DNA from 4 places in the Nitratireductor sp. WH36-1 genome. Region 3 is predicted to be linked to each of the others. Evidence: predicted binding sites of a transcription regulator. Region 3 holds the regulator's gene; each other region holds the start of a gene.
What was found. The regulator LexA, encoded in region 3, represses DNA repair genes until DNA is damaged. The targets are predictions, from matches to a motif close to TGTTCNNNNTGTGTTCNG.
Positions count from the first base shown of each region.

Region 1: a site for LexA is predicted at 3,658-3,675, ahead of recA (recombinase RecA). Genes of this name have one in related genera too.
Region 2: a site for LexA is predicted at 3,626-3,643, ahead of AC4PTT_RS07870 (ATP-dependent helicase). Genes of this name have one in related genera too.
Region 4: a site for LexA is predicted at 2,387-2,404, ahead of AC4PTT_RS03300 (helicase-related protein). Genes of this name have one in related genera too.

Region 1 covers NZ_CM178970.1:2,518,840-2,524,778, reverse strand. Annotated here, with positions in the region: gene AC4PTT_RS11865 (GGDEF domain-containing protein) at 1-711, shown strand, start outside; gene AC4PTT_RS11860 (YiaD family glycine zipper/OmpA-like lipoprotein) at 874-1,533, shown strand; gene AC4PTT_RS11855 (pseudouridine-5'-phosphate glycosidase) at 1,617-2,534, opposite strand; gene AC4PTT_RS11850 (carbohydrate kinase family protein) at 2,548-3,498, opposite strand; gene recA (recombinase RecA) at 3,734-4,813, shown strand; gene alaS (alanine--tRNA ligase) at 5,020-5,939, shown strand, end outside.
Region 2 covers NZ_CM178970.1:1,650,568-1,656,506, reverse strand. Annotated here, with positions in the region: gene AC4PTT_RS07890 (chloride channel protein) at 41-1,681, shown strand; gene AC4PTT_RS07885 (hypothetical protein) at 1,856-2,083, shown strand; gene AC4PTT_RS07880 (dienelactone hydrolase family protein) at 2,086-2,964, opposite strand; gene AC4PTT_RS07875 (MerR family transcriptional regulator) at 3,153-3,566, shown strand; gene AC4PTT_RS07870 (ATP-dependent helicase) at 3,684-5,939, shown strand, end outside.
Region 3 covers NZ_CM178970.1:2,169,125-2,175,063, reverse strand. Annotated here, with positions in the region: gene gyrA (DNA gyrase subunit A) at 1-815, opposite strand, end outside; gene AC4PTT_RS10215 (MarC family protein) at 1,047-1,679, shown strand; gene lexA (transcriptional repressor LexA) at 1,766-2,488, shown strand; gene AC4PTT_RS10205 (NAD(P)H-hydrate dehydratase) at 2,581-4,086, opposite strand; gene AC4PTT_RS10200 (P-II family nitrogen regulator) at 4,367-4,705, shown strand; gene glnA (type I glutamate--ammonia ligase) at 4,774-5,939, shown strand, end outside.
Region 4 covers NZ_CM178970.1:680,741-686,679, reverse strand. Annotated here, with positions in the region: gene AC4PTT_RS03300 (helicase-related protein) at 1-2,243, opposite strand, end outside; gene phbB (acetoacetyl-CoA reductase) at 2,910-3,629, opposite strand; gene AC4PTT_RS03290 (acetyl-CoA C-acetyltransferase) at 3,736-4,920, opposite strand; gene phaR (polyhydroxyalkanoate synthesis repressor PhaR) at 5,303-5,914, shown strand.

The DNA of each region.
Region 1 (5,939 bases), 350 kb from region 3:
AGCGGGCGCGATCTCTCCCACGACATTCTGCGCAAGATCGTCGGCATCATGGCGGCCGCCACCGAGACCACGATCCAGCAGGGGCGGCAGATCAGCCAGGCGATGGAGGAGAAGTCCAACGAGCTGGAAGAGATGCGCACCAAGCTCGCCCAGTACAAGAAGCTCGCCGACACCGATCCGCTGACCAGGATCTGGAACCGGCGCGCCTTCGACAAGCGCATGGCGGATGTCTATGACGACCAGCGCTCGGTCATGTTCCACGCGCTGATCCTTGCAGACATTGATGGCTTCAAGGCGTTCAACGATCACTATGGTCACCCGGTGGGCGACCGGATTCTTCAGGGCGTTGCACAGATCCTCAAGACACAGTCGACCACAGACTGCTTCGTTGCGCGCACCGGCGGCGAGGAATTCGCCATTATTGTCGAGGGGTTATCGGAAGAAGCGACCATGAAGGTTGCAGAAGCCATACGTCTCGCCGTGGAAAAGGCGGAGTTCGTCATCGGGGCCGGCGTTCGCAATTACGGCCCCATCCACATCTCGCTCGGCGTGTGCATGGCGGCAGACGCCGGCGATGCCGAAGAGCTCTACGCAAAGGCCGATCAGGCGCTTTACGCGTCGAAAGTCGACGGTCGAAACCGGGCAACGCTCTTCTCGCGGATCCCCAAGGGGAAGTTCACGAAGAACTGGCTTCTCTACAGGCAGGACTGAGGGTTAAGTCCGGGCATTCCGCCGCACGCATTTTGTTAAATTTTGCCTACACTTTGACGGGTAAGACGTCGAATTCCAACCGATCTGTGCTAAACGGAGAGGCAAGGGGCGATTTGCGCGCGATTCATGTCGCTGCTTTCCATTCAAGTGAGGATACTGACCATGTTGAAGAAATCCATCGCTGTTGCGCTCGTGGCGGGCTTTGCCGCCGGCTGCGTGACCAGCACAGACCCGTATACCGGTCAGCAGAAGATCTCCAACACGGCCGGCGGCGCAGGGCTCGGCGCGCTGGCGGGTGCGGGCATTGGACTTCTGGCTGGTGGCGATGACCGCCGCAATGCGCTGATCGGCGCCGGCATCGGTGCGCTCGCCGGCGGCGCCATTGGCTCCTATATGGACCAGCAGGAAGCGCAGCTTCGCGGCCAGCTTCAGGGCACGGGCGTGAGCGTCACCCGTCAGGGCGACTACATCATCCTCAACATGCCGTCGAACATCACCTTCGCAACCGATTCGTCGACCATCCAGCCGGCGTTCTACTCAACGCTGAATTCGGTGGCGCTGGTGCTCAACAAGTACAACCGCACCCTCGTCGACGTGTTCGGCTTCACCGATTCCACCGGCAGCCCGAGCTACAACATGGACCTGTCGCAGCGTCGCGCCAGCTCTGTTGCCAGCTACCTGATCTCGCAGGGCGCGGCCAGCCAGCGCTTCGCGGTCATCGGTCGTGGCGAGAGCCAGCCGATTGCGTCCAACGCAACGCCGGAAGGCCGCGCACAGAACCGTCGCGTGGAAATCCGTCTGTCGCCGCTCACCGGCGCCTGATCGACACAGCGGTCATACGTAAAAAGAAAAGCCGCCGGCGCATCGCCGGCGGCTTTTTTCGTGTCCGTTATAAGGTCGCGCGGTCAGCCGGCGGCGATGGCGGCAGCGATCCGCGCGGCAAGGCGGGCATTGTTCTTCACCAGCGCAATATTGGTGGTGAGGCTCGCGCCATCGGTCAGCTCCAGAATGCGGGCCAGCAGGAACGGCGTCACATCCTTGCCCGAAATGCCCTTTTCGGTCGCCTCCTTCTGGGCGGTGGCGATGTATCCGGCCATCACGTCGGCAGCGATTTCCTCATCCGCCGGAACCGGGTTGGCGATCAGCATGCCGCCGTCGATGCCAAGCGCCCGGCGCGTTGCCTGGAAACGGGCAATCGCCTCTGCCGTGTCGAGCCGCAGCGGCGCGGTGTAGGGCGACTGGCGCGACCAGAAAGCCGGCATCGTGTCGGTGCCATAGGCCACGACCGGCACGCCGCACGTTTCCAGAACCTCGAGCGTCTTTTCCGTGTCGAGAATGGCCTTGGGGCCAGCCGAAACGACGATCACCGGCGTCTGCGCCAGCTCGTCCAGATCGGCGGAAATGTCGAAGCTCGTCTCCGCGCCCTTGTGAACGCCGCCAATGCCGCCGGTGGCGAAAACCGGGATGCCGGCCATCTGTGCGGCAATCATGGTCGCGGCCACCGTGGTGCCGCCGCTCTTGCCTTCGGCAATGGCGAAGGCGAGGTCGGCGCGCGACAGCTTCATCGGATCCTTGGCCTGCGCCAGCGCCTCGCGCTCATGGTCGGAAAGGCCGACCTTCAGCCGCCCGTCGATCACGGCGATGGTGGCGGGAACCGCACCTTCTTCGCGGATCAGAGCCTCCACGTCGCTCGCCATCTCATTGTTGCGCGGCCAGGGCATGCCATGGGTGATGATGGTGCTTTCCAGGGCCACCACCGGCTTGCCGGCGGCGAGGGCTTCGGCGACGGGCGCGTGGATGTCGATAATGTTCTTGGACTGCACGGGGGAGGCTCCTTTATGAAACTGGTTGCGGCGCGGGCACCCGCTCAAGCGCCGCAAGGAAGGCGTTATCGTCGAATTCTGGCGCTGCCGAGGCGCTGGCGATCACAAGTCCGGAGGCCGCGACACCCTCGCGCACGGCCTGCGGCAAGGGCGTTCCGCGCATCAGCGCCGTCAGCGTCGCGCCGGTCAGCGCATCGCCGGCACCGGTCACGTCCACGATCTCCTCGATGCGCGGCGGCGTTATCTGCCACAGCCCTTCGGGGGTGAAAATCATGACCGATCCGCCACCCCCGGTGATCACGCCGGCGCTAAGGCCAAGCGCGCGCAGCGCCTCGATGGCGCGGGGAAGGGCGGCCTCGTCATCGACGCCTGCAAGGCTGCGCGCCTCGCGCACATTCATGAAGAGAACGGCGATCTGCGGAAAACTGGCGGTCAGCCGCCCCGCCTTTGCAGGCGAGACCGCGATGGCGTAGAGCGGCGCGCCGGCGCGGATCTCCGCAAGTCTGGCCACCGCATCTTCAGGCATGTTGGCGTCGCACAGGATCGCATCGGCCTGTTCGGCGGCATGCCGCGCCTTCGAGCGGCACATCTGTTTGGGAAAGGCCGTATCGTAAAGCGCCATGTCCGCGAACCCGGTGATCAGCTCGCCATCATGGTCGAGGATCGCCGTATAGCTGGGCGTCGCGCGGTCGAGAAACGTGGCGGAGAGGTCCTCAAAGCCCGCATCCTCGATGGCGCGCGCCACGGCGCTGCCGGCTGCATCGCCGCCGCGCAGAGACATGAGCGACACCGCGGCGCCACGCCGGCTGGCGATGCGCGCCGCATTGAATATGCCGCCGCCCACTTCTTCGCTCATCCGTCCGGGGTTGGATGTGGCGGGAATGTGCGGCGCATTAAGGCGTCCGCGCCGGTCCGGATGCGCGCCGCCAATGGCCAGCAGGCGAGGGGCTTTATCCGCGTTCATGGCGCTCTCCCGCGAATCGAAATGCACCCCCGCAATCCCCTTCGCCGCCGCGGCCTTCCTGAGCGGCAGAGAGGCTGTCCGGCATGTTGTTGCGCGTACAAAAATAGAACAAATCTGGTTTGTCTATGTTTTTCAATATTTTGGTGCCTATTGCAAAAATAGAACAAAAGAGGTACAGATAATCATCGCGGATTTGGCGGAACCGCCTCCATTGACCTCGAAGGGGTGTTGTATCATGGCTCAGAATTCATTGCGGCTTGTAGAGGATAATTCGGTGGACAAAACCAAGGCTCTGGACGCGGCGCTATCGCAGATTGAACGGTCCTTCGGCAAGGGCTCGATCATGCGGCTCGGCGCCAACGATCAGGTGGTCGAGATCGAGACCATCTCCACCGGGTCTCTGGGCCTCGATATTGCTCTGGGCGTGGGCGGTCTGCCGCGCGGCCGTATTATCGAGATTTATGGCCCGGAAAGCTCCGGTAAGACGACACTCGCGCTGCACACGGTGGCCGAGGCGCAGAAGAAGGGCGGCATTTGCGGCTTCATCGACGCCGAGCATGCGCTCGATCCGGTCTATGCCCGCAAACTGGGCGTCGATCTGGAAAACCTTCTCATTTCGCAGCCCGACACGGGCGAGCAGGCGCTTGAGATCTGTGACACGCTGGTGCGCTCCGGCGCGCTCGACGTGATCGTGGTCGACTCGGTCGCCGCGCTGACGCCGCGGGCCGAAATCGAAGGCGAGATGGGCGATTCCCTGCCGGGCATGCAGGCCCGTCTGATGAGCCAGGCGCTCCGGAAGCTCACCGCTTCCATTTCGCGCTCCAAGACCATGGTCATCTTCATCAACCAGATCCGCATGAAGATCGGTGTGATGTTCGGCTCGCCCGAGACGACGACGGGCGGTAACGCGCTGAAATTCTACTCCTCGGTCCGTCTCGACATTCGCCGCATCGGCTCCGTCAAGGACCGTGACGAAGTGGTCGGCAATCAGACCCGCATCAAGGTGGTGAAGAACAAGATGGCTCCGCCCTTCAAGCAGGTCGAGTTCGACATCATGTATGGCGAGGGCGTGTCGAAGACCGGCGAGCTGGTCGACCTTGGCGTGAAGGCCGGGATCGTCGAGAAGTCGGGCGCATGGTTCTCCTACAATTCCCAGCGTCTGGGGCAGGGGCGTGAAAACGCCAAGCAGTTCCTGCGCGACAATCCCGAGGCGGCGCAGGAGATCGAGCTGGCGCTGCGCCAGAATGCCGGTCTCATCGCCGAAAAATTCCTTGAGGATGGCGGCCCCGGCGACCAGGATGGCGCTGACGATTGATCATTTGAGTGACGCCGACTGTCGGATATGACCGTTGGCTGACTGTGAAAGACAAGACACCGCCGCTCGCCGGCGGTGTTTTTTTGTGTAAAGCCCGCATGATGTGCGCTGGCGCACGGGATTTCTGGACACGTCCCGGTGCTGGCGTTAAAAGGCGGACTTCTATTCCCCGCACCCTTGGACGGGCTTCTCGCAAAGGCTGAAACATGAGTGGCGTCAACGACATCCGGTCGACCTTTCTCGACTATTTCAAGAAAAACGGTCATGAGATCGTGGCCTCCGGCCCGCTCGTGCCGCGCAACGATCCGACCCTCATGTTCACCAATGCGGGCATGGTGCCGTTCAAGAACGTGTTCACCGGTCTGGAAACGCGGCCCTATGATCGCGCGGTAACGGCGCAGAAATGCGTGCGCGCCGGCGGCAAGCACAACGATCTCGACAATGTCGGCTACACGGCCCGCCATCACACCTTCTTCGAGATGATGGGCAATTTCTCCTTCGGCGACTATTTCAAGGACCGCGCCATCGAATTGGCCTGGAACCTGGTCACCAAGGAATTCGGCCTCGATGCAAAGCGCCTTCTGGTCACCGTCTACCACACGGATGACGAGGCAGCCGAGTTCTGGAAGAAGATCGCCGGCCTGCCGGATGAGCGCATCATCCGCATCGCCACCAACGACAATTTCTGGGCCATGGGCGATACCGGCCCGTGCGGTCCGTGCTCTGAAATTTTTTACGATCACGGCGAGGACATCCCCGGCGGTCCGCCCGGAAGCCCGGATGAGGATGGCGACCGCTTCATCGAGATCTGGAATCTCGTCTTCATGCAGTTCGAGCAGCTGACGCCGGAAGAGCGGGTCAACCTGCCGCGTCCCTCCATCGACACGGGCATGGGGCTTGAGCGCGTCGCAGCCGTTCTGCAGGGCGTGCATGACAATTACGACATCGACCTGTTCCGCGCGCTGATCCACGCTTCGGAAGAGGCCACCGGCGTCAAGGCGCAGGGTGCGCAGCATGCCAGCCACAAGGTCATCGCCGACCACCTGCGCGCCGCGAGCTTCCTCATTGCCGATGGCGTTCTGCCGTCCAATGAAGGGCGCGGCTATGTGCTGCGCCGCATCATGCG
Region 2 (5,939 bases), 520 kb from region 3:
TTCCGGTCCGATGCTTTAGGCTCGGGAAAACGGGGCAGGCATGTCGATTCTCAGGCTGATACAGCGGCTTCCGCAAATTCTGCGGACGTGGATTGAACCAAACGTCAGCGCGTTCCTCAACGCGCGCCTGCCGCTTGTCTGGCTTCTGTCGCTGTTTCTGGGGCTCGGCGTCGCCATTGCCGCAATCATCTTCCGCGAGCTGATCGGCGTCTTCCAGCTTTTCTGGCTCGGCACGCGTTCGGAGCGCGTGTTCACCGCCGCCCTGTCGCTGCCCTGGTACTGGATCGTGGCCGGCCCCACCGTGGGCGGGCTTTTCGTCGGCCTGCTGCTCACGCGGCTTGAAGCGCGCCGCACCGGCGCGGTGGCCGACGTGATCGAGGCGCGCGCGCTTTCCGGCCGCAGCAAGCTTTCCTTCCGCGAAGGCATCCTGTCCGCATTCATCACCGCGCTTTCGCTCGGTTCGGGCGCAAGCGCGGGGCGCGAAGGGCCCGTGGTGCATCTGGGCGCAGTGCTTGCCAGCGCCATCGCCTGGCGCGCAAACCTGCCCGAATGGTGCCGGCGCACATTGCTTGGCGCAGGTGTTGCAAGCGCCATCTCCGCCTCGTTCAACGCACCCATCGCCGGCGTCCTGTTCGCCCATGAGGTCATCCTCGGGCATTACGCCATGCGCTCCTTCGTGCCCATCGTCATCGCCTCGGCGGCGGGTGCGGTGGCCTCGCGCCTCTGGTTCGGCAGTTCGGCGGCCTTTCTGGTGCCCACCCACCAGATCACGTCCTTCTGGGAGTTTCCGGCCTTCGCGCTGCTCGGCGTGACCGCCGCCGTGGTCGCGATCCTGTTCCAGTTCTCGCTCTTCGTCTCCGACTATGCGGCGCGCGGCGTGCGCATTCCCTTATGGACGCGCCCCGTGGTCGGCGGGCTCATCGTCGGCGGCATGGCCGTGGTCTTCCCGCAGATCCTCGGCGTCGGTTACGAGATCACCGACATGGCGCTGTGGAACCGCCTGCCGCTCATGACCATGCTGGCGCTCATCGTCGTCAAGACGGCCGCAACCTCCATCACGCTCGCCATGCGGTTTGGCGGCGGCATCTTTTCCCCAGCCCTCTTCCTCGGCGCGCTCACCGGCGGCGCATTCGGCATCATCGCCGCCGCAGCCTTCCCCAACATGGCATCGAGCGAAGGGCTCTACGCCATCCTCGGCATGGGTGCCGTTGCCGGAGCCGTTCTCGGCGCCCCCATCTCCACCACCGTCATCGTGTTCGAACTGACGGGCGGCTACGAACTGTCCATCGCGCTCCTGCTCACCGTTGCGGTGGCGCATGGCATCACCCAGGCCATTCATGGCCATTCCTGGTTCCAGTGGCAGCTGGAGATGCGCGGGCTGTTTCTCGTGGAGGGGCCGCACAAGACGCTCGGCCACATGACCCGTGTGATGGATTTCATGGAGCCACTGCCGGAGGATGAGGAACCTGTGGCCTTCGACCCGGAAACGGGCGCGCCGGCGCTCAAACCGACCGACACGCTGGAGGCGGCGCTGCGCGCCTTCGACAAGGGCGGCTATGACCGCCTGCCCGTGGTCGATCTGCAGGATTCGGGCCGCGTCATCGCCTTTGCCAGCCATGTGCGGGCGCTGCGTTTCTTCAACCGCGCGCTGGTGGACATCAGCGAGGAAGAACACCGATAGTTCTTTTGCGCCAAAGGCTTAAAGGGATAAGGACTGGTTAAAGGCTCCGTTAACCATAACGCCAGCGGCCAGATCTTTGCACAAGTTTAACCATGTCGCCCGCTTGAAGCGGCCCCTCCCCGCGCAGACCATCGCCTGAAACCAGTCGATTCGTAGGCGGCGAGAAGCCAGTTGTTGAACGAGGAAGCCAGAGCCCTGTCGGACAGTCTCGCGCATTCGCACGAGATCTCCGATTATGATTTCTGGCGCGCGCTCAAATCCATCGAGGACGAGCTCTACTGGCTGGAGCGCAACCGCAGGCCCATTCCCATCGATCTGATCTATGTGCGCGCCATCGTGCGCACCGCGCGCCAGAAACGCATTTTTCTGGACTTCGATCCCCTGCCCTTCGGCTCATACTGAAGTCAGGTCAGGTTCTCCTTCAGAAACGCAATCGTGCGCTCCCAGGCCAGTTCCGCCGCCGCACTGTCATAGCGGGCTTCGGACGTGTCGTTGTTGAACGCGTGGTTCACCCCTTCATAGACATGGATGGTGAAGGTCTTGCCCGCATCTTCAAGTGCGGCCCGATAAGCGTCGATGCCCGCATTCACGCGCTCATCCAGCCCGGCATAGTGCAGGAGCAGCGGTGCTTCGATCCGCGCCACATCTTCCGCCGCCGGCTGCGTGCCGTAATAGGCGACGCCCGCATCCAGTTCGGGATCGGCAACGGCCAGATTGTTCACCAGCGCCCCACCCCAGCAGAAGCCGATCACGCCCACCTTGCCGGTCGTGGCGTCATGGCCTGCCAGAAAAGCCTGCGTGGCCACCGCATTGCCCACCGTCTGATCGCGATCCAGTTCGCCAAACAGACCGCGCGCCTTGTCCTCATCTTCCGGCGTGCCGCCCAGCGGTGAGAGGAAGTCCGGGGCAAGCGCCACAAAGCCTTCCAGCGCCACACGCCGCGCCACATCGCGGATATGCGGGTTCAGGCCGCGGTTTTCGTGAACGACGATCACAGCGGGCAGTTTCTCGCCCGCATCCGCAGGCCGCACGAGATAGCCCTTCATCTCGCCGCCCTCCCCCGGATAGGTGATGTCTTCGGCTTCAAGGCGTTCGTCATCGTCTGCGACCATGGCCGCGCGGGCGGAATTTGCCGCCAGAAGGGGCGCGATGGCGGCCGCAGCTGCACCCGACCCGGCCAGTCGCGTCAGCCTGTTCATGAAGGCGCGGCGGTCGAGGGTCAGATGGGTGTATTCGTCATAGGCGTCGATCATCGCCTGGGTGATCTTCGGCTGATCCTGCATGAATTCACTCCCATTTCGTTGACTGGTTCCCGCCGAAGTCCAAGGTAGGGCCAGCCGGGAAAACGTCCATTCACGCCCGCGTGAACCAATTTTCTCTTCGCCCGCCCCCCGTCTGGCTTCCCCCTTGGCCTTTCGCAGAAGACCGGCAATACCTATATAGACTAGAGATTTTGAAGGAGCCGCACGGCATGTGGTCAATTGGCGAACTGTCGAAACGGGTGGGCGTAAAAGTACCGACCATCCGCTATTACGAGGAAACCGGGCTGATCGAACCGCCCGAGCGCTCCTCCGGCAACCAGCGCCGCTATGGAAAGCAGGCGATGGAACGCCTCGCCTTCATCCGCCACGCCCGCGACCTGGGGCTGGGCATCGACGCAATCCGTTCTCTGATCGAACTGAGCGGGCATCCCGAAAAACCCTGCGAAACGGCGGACAGCATTGCCCGCGAGCACCTTACCGAAGTGCGCGAGCGCATTGCCCGCCTGCAAAGGCTGGAGCATGAGCTCCAGCGCATCGTCGACAGTTGCGACAGCGGCTCGGTTTGCGATTGCTATGTGCTGCGGGCGCTATCCGACCATTCACTCTGCGAAAGCGAGCACTGACGACGCTGTTCCCCCGCATTTTGCCGGCTTGGCACCCCCTTGGTTCGTGAGGCGCAAACCGGTACAAATAGAAAACATCCATGGGCTATGCCCCCCGAATCACCATAAGCAGGTGCGATGTCCGGCTTTCCTGATGATATTCCGTTCTTTGACGAGGACGAACCCGCCCCGACGCCCCCGGCTGCGCAGAAGCCTTCAGGCATTGCAGCGCGCGCCATGGCTGCGCGCACGGGCGGACCCGACACACGCTATCTCGATGCGCTCAATCCCGAGCAGCGGCTCGCGGTGGAAACCACCGAAGGCCCGGTTCTGGTGCTTGCGGGCGCGGGCACCGGCAAGACACGCGTTCTGACCACGCGCATCGCGCATATTCTGGCCTCCGGCCGCGCCTATCCCTCGCAGATCCTGGCCGTTACCTTCACCAACAAGGCCGCGCGCGAGATGAAAGTGCGTATCGGCACGCTGGTCGGCGAGGCCATCGAGGGCATGCCATGGCTCGGCACCTTCCACTCCATCGGTGTGAAGATCCTGCGCAAGCATGCCGAGCTGGCGGGGCTCAAAAGCTCCTTCACCATTCTCGACACCGACGACCAGATCCGCCTCATCAAGCAGATCATTCAGGCCGAAGGGCTGGACGACAAGCGCTGGCCGCCGCGCCAGTTCGCGCAGATGATCGACGGCTGGAAGAACAAGGGGCTCGCGCCGAAGGAAATTCCCGAGGGCGACGCCCGCGCCTTCGCCAATGGCAAGGGCCGTGAACTCTACACCGCCTATCAGAACCGCCTGAAGACGCTCAACGCCGTCGATTTCGGCGATCTCCTTTGCCATCCGATCCGCATTCTGCGCGATCATCCCGATGTGCTTGCGGACTATCACCGCCGGTTCAAATACATTCTGGTGGACGAGTATCAGGACACCAACACCGCCCAGTACATGTGGCTGCGGCTGCTCGCCCAGCGCCCCAGGAGCACGGAACCGGTGAACATCTGCTGCGTCGGTGATGACGACCAGTCGATCTATGGCTGGCGCGGCGCGGAAGTGGACAACATCCTGCGCTTCGAGAAGGATTTCCCCGGCGCTGCCGTGATCCGGCTGGAGCGCAATTACCGTTCCACCAAGCACATTCTGGGCGCTGCCTCGCACCTCATCGCCAACAATGAAGGGCGGCTTGGCAAAACGCTCTTCACCGAGCATTCCGACCCCGACGATCCCAAGGTGAAGGTGCATGCTGCCTGGGATTCGGAGGAAGAGGCCCGGGCCGTGGGCGAAGAGATCGAGGCGTTGCAGTCCAAGGGCCACGCGCTCAACGACATCGCCATCCTCGTGCGCGCCTCCTTCCAGATGCGTGAGTTCGAAGACCGCTTCGTCACGCTGGGGCTCAATTACCGCGTCATCGGCGGACCGCGCTTCTATGAGCGCCTCGAGATCCGCGACGCCATGGCCTATTTCCGCATCGTCGCGCAGGCCGCCGACGATCTGGCATTCGAGCGCATCGTCAATGTGCCCAAGCGCGGGCTGGGTGAAGCCAGCGTGCGCCAGATCCACGATGTTTCGCGCATGCGTGAGGCAACGCTCCTGCAGGCCGCACGCGATCTGGTCGGCACCGAGGAGATGAAGCCAAAGCCGCGCGCCTCGCTGCGCACGCTGGTGGAGAACATCGAGCGCTGGCAGAGCATGCTCGACCGGACGCCCCACACGGAACTGGCCGAGATGATCCTCGAGGAATCCGGCTACACGGAAATGTGGAAGAACGACCGTTCGGCCGAAGCGCCGGGACGGCTTGAAAACCTCAAGGAGCTGATCCGCTCCATGGAGGAATATGAGAGCCTGCGCGGTTTTCTGGAGCATGTGGCGCTGGTGATGGACGCCGAGCGCCATGAAGAGCTCGACGCCGTAAGCCTGATGACGCTGCACTCGGCCAAGGGTCTTGAATTCCCGACCGTGTTCCTGCCCGGCTGGGAGGAAGGCCTCTTCCCGCATCAGCGCGCGCTTGACGAAGGCGGTCGCTCGGGCCTCGAGGAAGAGCGGCGGCTGGCCTATGTGGGCCTGACGCGCGCCAAGAAGAACCTGCACCTGTGGTTCGCCTCAAACCGGCGTATCCACGGTCTGTGGCAGTCGACCATTCCTTCCCGCTTTCTGGACGAGCTTCCCGAAGCGCATGTGGACGTGGCCGAAGAGAGCAACAGCTATGGCGGGTATTCCGTCGGCCAGCCCGGCCGGCCCAACCCCTATGGCAAATCGCGTTTCGACGACCAGAGCGTGTTCTCCAACAGCTACGCGACGCCCGGCTGGCAGCGCGCCCAGAAGAACCGCACCGACGCAACCGCGCGCAACTGGGGCAATCGCTCCGGCCATCAGGTCGAGCGCATCGGC
Region 3 (5,939 bases):
GGAACTTCGGTGATGATGATGGCTTCGCGATCATTGCGCGCAGGCTCGATCGAGACCTTGCCGCGCATGAGGATCGAGCCGCGGCCCGTCTCATAGGCGCTGCGAATGCCCGAACGGCCGAGAATCAGGCCGCCGGTCGGGAAATCGGGACCGGGAATGATCTCCTGCAACTGCGGCAGGCCGAGTGCGGGGTTCTCGATCAGCGCCACGCAGCCATTGATGACTTCGACCAGATTGTGCGGCGGAATGTTCGTCGCCATGCCGACGGCGATGCCACCCGAACCATTGACCAGAAGGTTCGGATAGCGCGCCGGAAGCACGCGCGGCTCGCTGGAGGAGCCGTCATAGGTGTCCTGAAAATCGACCGTGTCCTTGTCGATGTCTTCCAGAAGCTCATGCGCGCCCTTGGTGAGACGCGACTCGGTGTAACGCATTGCCGCCGGCGGATCGCCGTCGATGGAGCCGAAATTGCCCTGCCCGTCGACCAGCGGCAGGCGCATGGACCAGTTCTGCGCCATACGCACCAAGGCGTCGTAGATGGCGGCATCGCCGTGCGGGTGGTATTTACCCATCACGTCGGCAACAGGACGGGCCGATTTCACATATTTGCGGTTCCAGTGGTAACCGCTCTCATGGGATGCATAGAGAATGCGCCGATGCACCGGCTTCAGACCATCGCGTGCATCCGGCAAGGCGCGGCTCACGATCACGCTCATCGCATAATCGAGATAAGAGCGCTGCATCTCCTCGACAATGGAAATCGGCTCGATTTCGTCGGGCTCGCCCGATCCGTTCGGCGTCGTCTGGTCAGTCAAAACGTGTCACATTCTTAATGAGGAATCACATACTCTTTATATATGAGCCGTCAGCGATTCTCCAATTGAGCATCCGTTTTTGATGACGGAAATCCAACGCAATTTCAGGCGCATACGAACCTCCTGGGGATGAGCGCCTTGACAAATTGCCGCAGGAAGCGAGCCTGCGTGAAGAATGAGGGCTTTTCCCTCGCATCCAAGCTGGGCTAGAGAGGCCGCAAGGAGAACCCGATGCCTGGTTACGATACCGTTTTCAACGCCTTCGTCACATTGCTGGTAACCGTCGACCCGCCAGGGCTTGCGCCGCTCTTTCTGGCGCTGACAGCGGGCATGAACCGCTCGGAGCGCAATCAGGTGGCCGTGCGCGCAGCCATCATCGGATTCGCCGTTCTGGCCCTGTTCGGCGTCGCTGGCAGCGCCATTCTGGCCGTGTTCGGCATCACGCTTCCCGCCTTCCGCGTGGCAGGCGGCCTGCTTCTTTTCTTCATCGCCTTCGAGATGATCTTCGAACGCCGCCAGGAGCGCCACGAAAAGAGCGCCGAGCGCGCGATCACGCGCGACATGATCCGCAACATCGCCGCCTTCCCGCTGGCCATTCCTCTGATCGCGGGTCCCGGCGCCATCTCGGCCACCGTGCTTCTTTCGGGCGAGTTCAATTCAATTCTTGGCACCATTGCGCTGCTTGGCATCCTGCTTGGAACGATCCTCCTCACCTATGCCGTTTTCACGCTGGCGGAGCGCGTGGACCGCTTTCTGGGCGAAACGGGACGCTCCATCCTGACGCGCCTCCTGGGCGTCATTCTGGCAGCCCTCGCGGTCCAGTTCGTGGCAGACGGAGCCAAGGCGCTTTTCGCTGCGCCATAGGCGCTGCAACCGGACGGTTGCGGAACACAACTGGAACATATAGAGTATGTTCTGGTTTTGTTTTTAACTGATTCTCGGTGGCGCCCATGCTGACCCGCAAGCAGCACGAACTTCTTCTGTTCATCCATGAACGACTGAAGGAGACCGGAATCCCGCCCTCCTTCGATGAAATGAAGGAGGCGCTCGACCTCGCCTCCAAGTCCGGCATTCACCGGCTGATCACGGCTCTGGAGGAGCGCGGCTTCATTCGCCGGCTCCCGAACAGGGCGCGTGCGCTGGAGGTTCTGCGGCTTCCCGATTCCATCGCGCCCGGCCTCAATTCCGGCGCGCGCGGCTTTTCGCCAAGCGTCATCGAGGGCAGCCTCGGCAAGACGCCCGCGCCAGCGGCCTCCAAGCCTGCCGCCAGCAATGATGACGCGCTTTCCGGCGTCGTTTCCGTACCTGTCATGGGCCGCATCGCTGCCGGTGTCCCCATCGACGCCATTCAGCACCAGACCCATTCCATCGCGGTTCCGCCGGACATGCTGACCGGTGGCGATCACTACGCGCTTGAGGTCAAGGGCGACTCGATGATCGATGCGGGCATTTTCGATGGCGACACGGTGATCATCCGCGAGACGCAGACCGCCAATCCCGGCGAGATCGTCGTGGCGCTGGTGGATCAGGAGGAAGCAACGCTGAAGCGCTTCCGCCGCAAGGGCGCATCTATTGCCCTTGAAGCGGCCAATCCGGCTTACGAAACCCGTATCTTCGGCCCCGACCGCGTCAAGGTGCAGGGTCGCCTCGTCGGCCTGATGCGCCGCTACTGAGTTTAAGACTATCCGGGGCGGCTTCAGGCATGCCCCGGTTCCGATGCCATCCGGCATCCAGAATGCGCGCTCTTTTCAAGCTCCGCATCGGTTCAGCCAACATCGTCCGGGAAGAGCGCCTGGAAGACATGCGGAAGCATCTCGGGGAGGTCTTCCGCAATCAGGCCCCGGCCAAACATCCCGCCAGCCTCTGCATGCAGCCACACGCCGGCCGATGCCGCCTCGAAGACCGGCATGCCCTGCGCCAGAAGGCTGACCACAATCCCGCACAGAACATCGCCAGAGCCCGCCGTCGCCAGGAAACGCGATCCGTTGGTGTTAATCGCGGCGCGCCCGTCCGGGCAGGCGACGACCGTGTCCGCCCCCTTCAGGATGATCACCGCTCCTGAGCGCTCTGCCGCTGCGCGCGCACGCTCCACCTTGGACATGGAAGCGTCAGCCGCGAGATCGCCGAAGAGGCGCGCGAATTCACCGTCATGCGGCGTCAGCACGGTCGCTAAGGCGGAGCTTCTCACGGCCTCGAAGAGCGTATCGGGCGCATCGGCAAAGGCGGTGATGGCGTCGGCATCCAGCACCAGCCCTTTCAGCCCTTCATCGCGCTCCAGAAAGCCCAGCGCGAAGCTGCGCGTGCGCTCGCCTGTGCCGGCTGCCGGACCGAGAACGGCGGCTGTCGGTTTTCGCTCATCGAGGAAGGCGATGAGTTCATCCACCGCCTCCGCCTTGCGCAGCATGATCGAGGTCAGGTGCATCGCGTTCACCGACAGGGCGTTTGCAGGCGAAAGCACCGTCACGGCCCCTGCCCCGGCGCGCGCCGCGCCACGCGCGGCAAGCCGCGCTGCACCAGTGGATGCGCCACCGCCCGAAACGACGGCCACATGACCACGCACATATTTATGCGCATCGATCTCCACCGCCGGCACGCCGTCGCGCCAGAGCGCCGGACCATTCTCCCAGAGGGCGATATCCATTGATGCAAGCGCCATCTCGGCAATGCCGATATCGGCCACGACCAGCTCGCCGCACAGGCGTCGACCGGGCATGAGCAGATGCCCCGGCTTTTTGCGGAAAAACGTGACGGTCAGGTCCGCATCGAAGCAGCTGCCGAGGGGCTTGCCCGTGAGACCCGAAAGACCGGACGGAAGATCCACGGCAACCACCGGGACGCCCGCAGCCGCAACCCGCTCGATGAGCTCGGCTTCAATGCCTTCGATTGGCTTTGAAAGCCCCGCGCCATAAAGCGCATCAACCACCACCCAGCCGGTCTCGGGGCGAAAATCGGCCAGCGCCTCGGGCGTTACAAAACAGTCTTCACGCGCCCTGGCGGCATCGCTGTCTTCCCGCGGCGCAGCATCGGCGAACAGGCGGACATTCACGCCGCGCTCGGCCAGAAGCCGCGCAATGACATAGCCGTCACCGCCATTGTTGCCCGGTCCACAGAGAACCGCGACGCCGGCAGCGCCGGAAAACCGCTCGAGGATAAGATCAGCCACCGCCGCGCCGGCATTGCGCATCAGCCCGTACCCGTCATGAGGGCCGGCTGCGATGGCCGCGCGATCCACATTGCCCATTTCTTCAGGTGTCAGAACAACCATACGCATAACAAGCTGCCGCTTTCTTCGGCTCATTGCATATTTTTTAAGCAAGTCTCAAACTGCGAACCGCACCGCATGGTTCCCATCTTGCTATCCGGGGGCGCTCGCCTAGCATGCCAAAGCCGGAGAAAACCGCGTCGCGCCAATTCTCAAACGCAGAATGCAGCGTTTGGCACGCAACATGCAAGGCTCTGTCACGAGTTGGCATGTTTCGTGCTTCAACCGAACCGGAGCAATAAGGGATGCGGACCATCCGTCCCTGAACCCATTTGGAGGCCACCGAGGCATGAAAAAGGTCGAAGCGATCATCAAACCCTTCAAGCTCGATGAGGTGAAGGAGGCCCTTCAGGAAATCGGCCTTCAGGGCATCACTGTCATCGAGGCGAAGGGTTTCGGACGCCAGAAAGGCCACACCGAGCTCTATCGCGGGGCGGAATATGTCGTCGACTTCCTCCCCAAGGTGAAGATCGAGGTCGTCCTGCCGGACGAAACCGTCGACGCCGCCATCGAGGCGATCCGCAAGGCAGCCCAGACAGGCCGCATCGGCGACGGCAAGATCTTCGTCACCAATGTTGAAGAGGTCATCCGCATCCGCACCGGCGAGACCGGCGCAGACGCAGTCTGACCCCAACCACCAGTTCCCGGACCGTGTCCGGATCATCAGGCAAGCTCATCGCAAACAGGAAAGCGAATATGACCACAGCACAAGACATCATGAAGCAGATCAAGGAAAACGACGTAAAGTTCGTCGATCTTCGCTTCACGGATCCAAGAGGCAAGCTTCACCATGTCACGATGGATGTCACGGCCGTGGATGAGGACATGTTCGCCGATGGCGTCATGTTCGACGGCTCGTCCATTGCCGGCTGGAAGGCGATCAACGAGTCCGACATGGTTCTGATGCCGGAGCCCGACACGGCGCATATGGACCCGTTCTTCGCCCAGTCCACGATGGCCATCGTCTGCGACATTCTCGACCCGATCTCCGGCGAGGCCTACAACCGTGACCCGCGCGGCACCGCCAAGAAGGCAGAAGCCTTCCTCAAGGCCGAAGGCTTTGGCGACACCGTCTATGTGGGCCCGGAGCCGGAATTCTTCGTCTTTGACGACGTGAAGTACAAGGCCGATCCCTACAACACCGGCTTCAAGCTCGACTGCAGCGAACTGCCGTCCAACGACGACGCCGACTACGAGACCGGCAATCTGGGCCACCGTCCGCGCATGAAGGGCGGCTATTTCCCGGTTCCGCCGATCGACTCCGCACAGGACATGCGCTCCGAGATGCTCACGGTCCTGTCCGAAATGGGCGTGATCGTTGAAAAGCACCACCACGAGGTGGGTGCTGCGCAGCACGAACTCGGCATCAAGTTCGAGACGCTCCTGAAGAGCGCCGACAGCGTTCAGAAGTTCAAATACGGCGTTCACCAGGTCGCCAATGCCTATGGCAAGACCGCAACCTTCATGCCGAAGCCGATCTATGGCGACAACGGATCGGGCATGCACGTCCACCAGTCGATCTGGAAAGACGGCAAGCCGACCTTTGCCGGCAATGAATATGCCGGTCTGTCCGAGAGCTGCCTCTACTATATCGGCGGCGTCATCAAGCACGCCAAGGCGATCAACGCCTTCACCAACCCGATCACCAACTCCTACAAGCGTCTTGTGCCCGGTTTTGAAGCCCCGGTCCTGCTCGCCTATTCGGCGCGCAACCGTTCGGCATCCTGCCGCATTCCGTTCGGCTCCTCGCCGAAGGCAAAGCGCGTCGAGGTTCGCTTCCCCGATCCGGGCGCAAACCCCTACCTCGCATTCGCAGCGCTGCTGATGGCCGGCCTCGACGGCATCAAGAACAAGATCCATCC
Region 4 (5,939 bases), 1.5 Mb from region 3:
CCCAGATTGCGATAGCCGGCGAGGCCATAGAATGCCTTTTCGAAAGCCGGATCGGACACGATGGAGGTGCGACCGGCGGCAAGCGCATTGACCACATCGCCATAGCCCGGCTTGTCCTTGGCGTCGTTCTTGAGCGCCCAGAGCAGGGTGAGAAGGCCGGCAGGCGCAGGCTTGATCAGCGCCGGCACGAAAATGTGGTAAGCGCCAAAGCGCACGCCGAGGCGGCGCAGCGAAGCGCGGGCGTCCTGATCGAGCGCACGCACATCCTCTGCCACGGTGCGGCGGTTCAGAAGGCCGAAGCTCTCGACAACCTGAAACGCGATCCCGCGCGCCATGCCCGAAAGGCTCTCGGCATCGCGCAGATCGACCAGCGGCTTCAGAAGCGATTCGATCTGATAGTTCACGAAACGCTCGGCGCGGGCGGCGACCTTGTCGCGCGCCGGGCCGGTCAGCTGCTCGTCGGCCAGAAGCACGACGCGCGGGCGCAGCGCTTCCTCGCCGGAAACCAGCGTCGCCACCGGTTGGCCGAGCCAGCGCAGAAGGCCCTCGGAATCCAGCGCCAGATCGCCATTGCCGGAAGCGGCAAAGCGGTCTGCCCGCGTTTCGAATTCGGCAGCGAGTGCTTTCTGGGCGGCAGCCTTGACGGCGCGCGCGTCCTCACCTTCCGCAGAGCGGTCGGCGGTGAAACGGAACCCTAGCATCTCACCAACGTGATGCCCCTCGACAAGGACTTCGCCAACGGGGCTGATTTCTGCTTCCGGCATTGCATTCTCTCTCAGGCGCTTCATGAGCACGGATGTCCTGCGGTCCACAAAGCGTTTCGTCAATCGCTCATGCAACGCATCGGACAAACTGTCCTCTATCTCTCGTGTTTTTTCTTGCCAGTGTGTCGCATCGGCCAGCCATCCGGGCCGGTGCGAGACAAATGTCCATGTTCTGATCTGCGCAATACGCTGCGACAGTGTGTCGATGTCCCCCTCGGTGGACGAGGCGCGCTGAACCTGCTCAGCCATGTAGTCTTCATCGACATGGCCCGTTCGCGCCAGATCAGAAAAGACTGCACCAACAATTTCTGCGTGGTGGGCCGGTGCTATGCGCCGGTAATCCGGCAGCGCACAGGCGTCCCACAGGAGGGCCACACGCTCGCGGGCGTCGGCCAGCGCACGCACATCCCCGTCACGCGACAGGAATTCGAGCACCTTGGCGTCGGCAGCGGGCAGAGCGCGGGTAAGACCTTCCACGGGGGGCGTGACGTCGAGCGAGGCTTTGAGCGCATCGACGCTGGAGAAATCAAACGCGGCGGAGCGCCATTGCAGCACTTTCACCGGGTCGAAATCATGCGCCTCGATGCGGTGAACGAGTTCATCGGAAAGGGGATCGACCTGGCCGGTGACGCCAAACGTGCCGTCACGCAGGTGACGGCCGGCGCGGCCGGCGATCTGCCCGAGCTCCGCAGGGTTGAGGTCGCGGTACTGGAAACCGTCGAATTTGCGGTTCTGCGCGAAGGCGACATGATCGACATCGAGGTTCAGGCCCATGCCGATGGCGTCGGTCGCCACCAGATAATCGACATCGCCCGACTGGTAGAGCGCCACCTGCGCGTTGCGCGTGCGCGGGCTGAGCGCGCCAAGCACGACAGCCACCCCGCCGCGCTGGCGGCGGATCAGCTCGCCAATGGCGTAAACCTCGTCCGATGAGAAGGCCACGATGGCCGAGCGGCGCGGCAGGCGCGTGATCTTGCGCGAACCGGCATAGCTGAGCACTGACATGCGCGGACGGGTGATGACGGAGAGGCCCGGCAGCAGCTTTTCAAGAATGCCGCGCATGGTGCCAGCGCCCAGAAGCAGCGTTTCCTGACGGCCGCGCAGATGCAGAATGCGGTCGGTGAAGATGTGGCCGCGCTCCAGATCGGCGGCGAGCTGCACCTCATCGATCGCCACGAAGGCGGCGTCGGTCTCGCGCGGCATGGCCTCGACCGTGCACACCGAATAGCGCGCGCCGGGCGGCGAAATCTTTTCTTCGCCGGTGACAAGCGCAACATTCTGCTCGCCGACCTTGGCGACGACGCGGGAATAGACTTCGCGCGCAAGCAGCCGCAGCGGCAGGCCAATGACGCCCGTGCCATGCGCAACCATGCGCTCGATGGCCAAGTGCGTCTTGCCGGTATTGGTCGGCCCGAGGATGGCCGTTACGTCACGACCCGACAACACTCTCGGCTTGGCATTCTGTTTTTGGAAATTCATAGGGCCTGAAAAGCCGTCTACCTCAGCGAAAAAAGGCGAGCACACGGGTTAGCATGCTTTGCATGCGCATTCCAAGGCAAGACTGCCGCTCCACCGACAAAGACTGCCAAAAATGACCCAAACCGTTTCCGGCCATTAAGATTTGGAACGAGTCTGGAACGAATCGGCTACGAATCACTGACCTGCGTTGTTTCCCGTTTTGTTCACCACAAGATAGAGTATGACGCAACGTAAAGACACCCAAATGCTGAATCGGGCATGTTCCGCAAAGCCGGAAAACGCGTGGCGCGCGTTAAGGATTTGCGCGGGAAGCGCGACGGGCCTGCCAGGCAACGGTGCAAGCATAAGATTTTGTTAGGATTTTTTGCGAAGCCGTTAACGGGTTACGGCCCCGCCATGCCGCATGGCGTTAACACTTCGACCAAACCCGGAACGAATCGGCTACGAATCACTGATATCCGGATGTTCCCGCTATGTTCACCGCAATATCTGGTGGTTTCCACCGGTTCCGGGCAGACAGCGCACAGTTTATCCACAAACGCAGCCACGGAACCTGAATGCCGCGTTAACGAAGCTGTTTCAAATTGATACGCATTTTAACGAAACAGGGCGCTGCGGGTTACCCACAGCGCCCCGAAAAATGAATGCACAGGACGTGCCTTTTCGTCAGATGAAGTACTGACCGCCATTGACAGTGAGCGTGGAGCCCGTGACGAAGCCCGCATCGTCGGAGGCCAGGAACAGCACGGACCGCGCGATTTCGGACGCCTCGCCGAGACGCCCCACCGGGATCTGCGAAATGATCTTCTCGCGCACCACTTCCGGCACCGCCATCACCATGTCGGTGGCGATGTAGCCGGGGCAGACCGCATTGACCGTCACGTTGAAGCGCGCGCCTTCCTGCGCCAGCGCCTTGGTGAAGCCAATCTCTCCCGCCTTGGCGGCGGAATAGTTGGTCTGGCCCATCTGGCCCTTCTGACCATTGATGGACGAAATGCTGATGATGCGGCCGAACTTGCGCGAGCGCATGCCGGCGAAGACCTGATGGGTCATGTTGAAGACGCCATTCAGGTTCACATCCACCACGGCGCGCCAGTCTTCTGGCGTCATCTTGTGAAACATCACGTCCCGCGTGATGCCGGCATTGTTGACCAGAACATCGACCGGTCCGAGATCGGCCTCGACCCGGCCCACGCCGTCCGCACAGGCGTCGTAATCGGCAATCGACCATTTGTAGGAGGCAATGCCCGTTTCTTCGGTAAAGCGCGCGGCAGCCTCATCGTTGCCCGCATAATTGGCCGCGACCTGATAGCCCGCCTCTTTCAGAGCCATCGCTATCGCCGCGCCGATGCCGCGTGTTCCACCCGTAACAAGTGCCGTTTTCATGCAGTTCGTCTCCCTCAGGTGAGTGTTCCCCGCCGCCTTCGCCCTGTTGAGACCGGGCGATAATCCGGCTGGCGCACGGCACAAACGCCGCGCGCCAGCTCAAAGCCTACAACGCTTCCACGCACATGGCGACGCCCATGCCGCCACCGATGCAGAGCGTGGCCAGTCCCTTCTTCGCGCCACGGCGGCGCATCTCGAAGGCCAGCGTGTTGAAAATGCGGGTACCCGAAGCGCCAATCGGATGGCCGATCGCGATGGCGCCGCCATTCACGTTCACGATATCCGGGTTCCAGCCCATGTCCCTGTTGACCGCACAGGCCTGTGCGGCGAAGGCCTCGTTGGCCTCGACCAGATCGAGATCCTCGGCCTTCCAGCCGGCTTTCTCCAGCGCGCGGCGCGATGCCGGAATCGGCCCCGTGCCCATGATTGCCGGATCGACGCCAGCCGTCGCCCAGGAGGCGATCCGCACCAGCGGCGTCAGACCACGGCGCTGGGCTTCGCTCTCGCGCATCAGCACCACGGCGGCCGCACCGTCATTGATGCCCGACGCATTGGCGGCCGTGACCGTGCCCTCCTTGTCGAAGGCCGGGCGCAGCTTCTGCATGCCCTCGATGGTCGCGCCATGGCGGATGTACTCATCGTCCGAGACCACGGTTTCGCCCTTGCGGCTCTTCACGGTGACCGGGACGATTTCATCCTTGAAGCGCCCGGCCTTCTGGGCGGCTTCGGCCTTGTTCTGCGAAGCGAGCGCAAAAGCGTCCTGCTCGTCACGGGTGATCTGGAACTTGCGCGCCACGTTTTCGGCGGTGATGCCCATGTGGTAGCCGTTGAAGGCATCCCACAGACCATCGCGGATCATCGTGTCGATCATGGCATAATCGCCCATCTTCACGCCGGCGCGCAGATAGGCGCAATGGGTAGAGAGCGTCATGGATTCCTGACCGCCGGCAACAATGATGTCGGCATCACCGCAGGCGATCTGCTGCATGCCGATGGCGATGGTGCGCAGGCCCGAACCGCAGACCTGGTTGAGCCCCCAGGCGGTGGCTTCTTCCGGCAGGCCGGCGGCGACGGCCGCCTGGCGCGCGGGGTTCTGTCCCTGGCCGGCCGTGAGCACCTGACCGAGAATCACCTCGTTCACCTCTTCCGGCGCGACGCCGGCGCGCGAAAGCGCCTCGCGAATGGCGGTTGCACCAAGCTCATGCGCTGGCACGGTGGCGAAGGAACCGTTGAACGAGCCGACCGGGGTGCGGGCGGCGCTGGCAACGACAATGGCTTCGGCTGACGACATGAAAGGCTCTCCCTTGGAAAATTGCATACACGTGCAAATGTGCAGCCCTTGTGACGGACTGCTCTCATTCACATTTGTTGCGGCTAATCAGGGACGAGTCAAACGGTTGTGTGCAGCGCAACAAAGCTTGCGCACCGCCGAACAGGAGCGCCGCGCTCTTCGCCACTGCGAAAAGCGCTTTCATTCAATGGGATTTTGCGCATATCCTGACACCGGCAAATGCAGGGGGTGCGCGCCGACGGCCCCGGCAACGGGGCGGTGGAACGGCGCAGTGGCGTCTTGCAAAGCCCTCAGTCCTTGAATCCAAGGCATCGAAAACCGGACGACGCAGGAGACGTCCGGGCGCGATGCCACAGACAACCGTGCTACGGGGAGGTCAGTAATGCCAGCCAAGGACGACCCGATCGTCATCAAGAAATACGCCAATCGCCGCCTCTACAACACGGGCACCAGCACCTATGTGACCCTGGAAGACCTGGCCGAGATGGTAAAGCGCGACGAGAATTTCGTCGTGCAGGACGCCAAATCCGGCGAAGACATCACCCATGCGGTCCTGACCCAGATCATTTTCGAGCTGGAGAACGACCGCAACGGGCAAAACATGCTGCCGATCTCGTTTCTGCGTCAGCTCATCGCCTTTTACGGCGACCAGATGCAGATGGTCGTGCCGAGCTTCCTCGAACAATCCATGATGGCCTTCTCCAAGGAGCAGGAACGCATGCGCGAGCAGATGGACAAAGCGTTCGGCGGATCATCCATGGACATGATGGGCATGTCGGCCCCGATGAAGATGGTTGAGGAGCAGACCCGCCGCAACATCGAGATGTTCCAGAACGCCATGCGCATGTTCGCGCCCACGCCCCCTGCCCCAAATCAGGGCGCAGCGCGCGAAGACAATGCCGGCGAAGAAGCACCGCGCTCCGATGATCTGAAGGAGTTACGTGAGCAGATCGCCGACATGCAGCGCAAGATCAACTCCCTGGGCGGTTCCTGACCGCCCTTCCCCGGAGCGAACACAG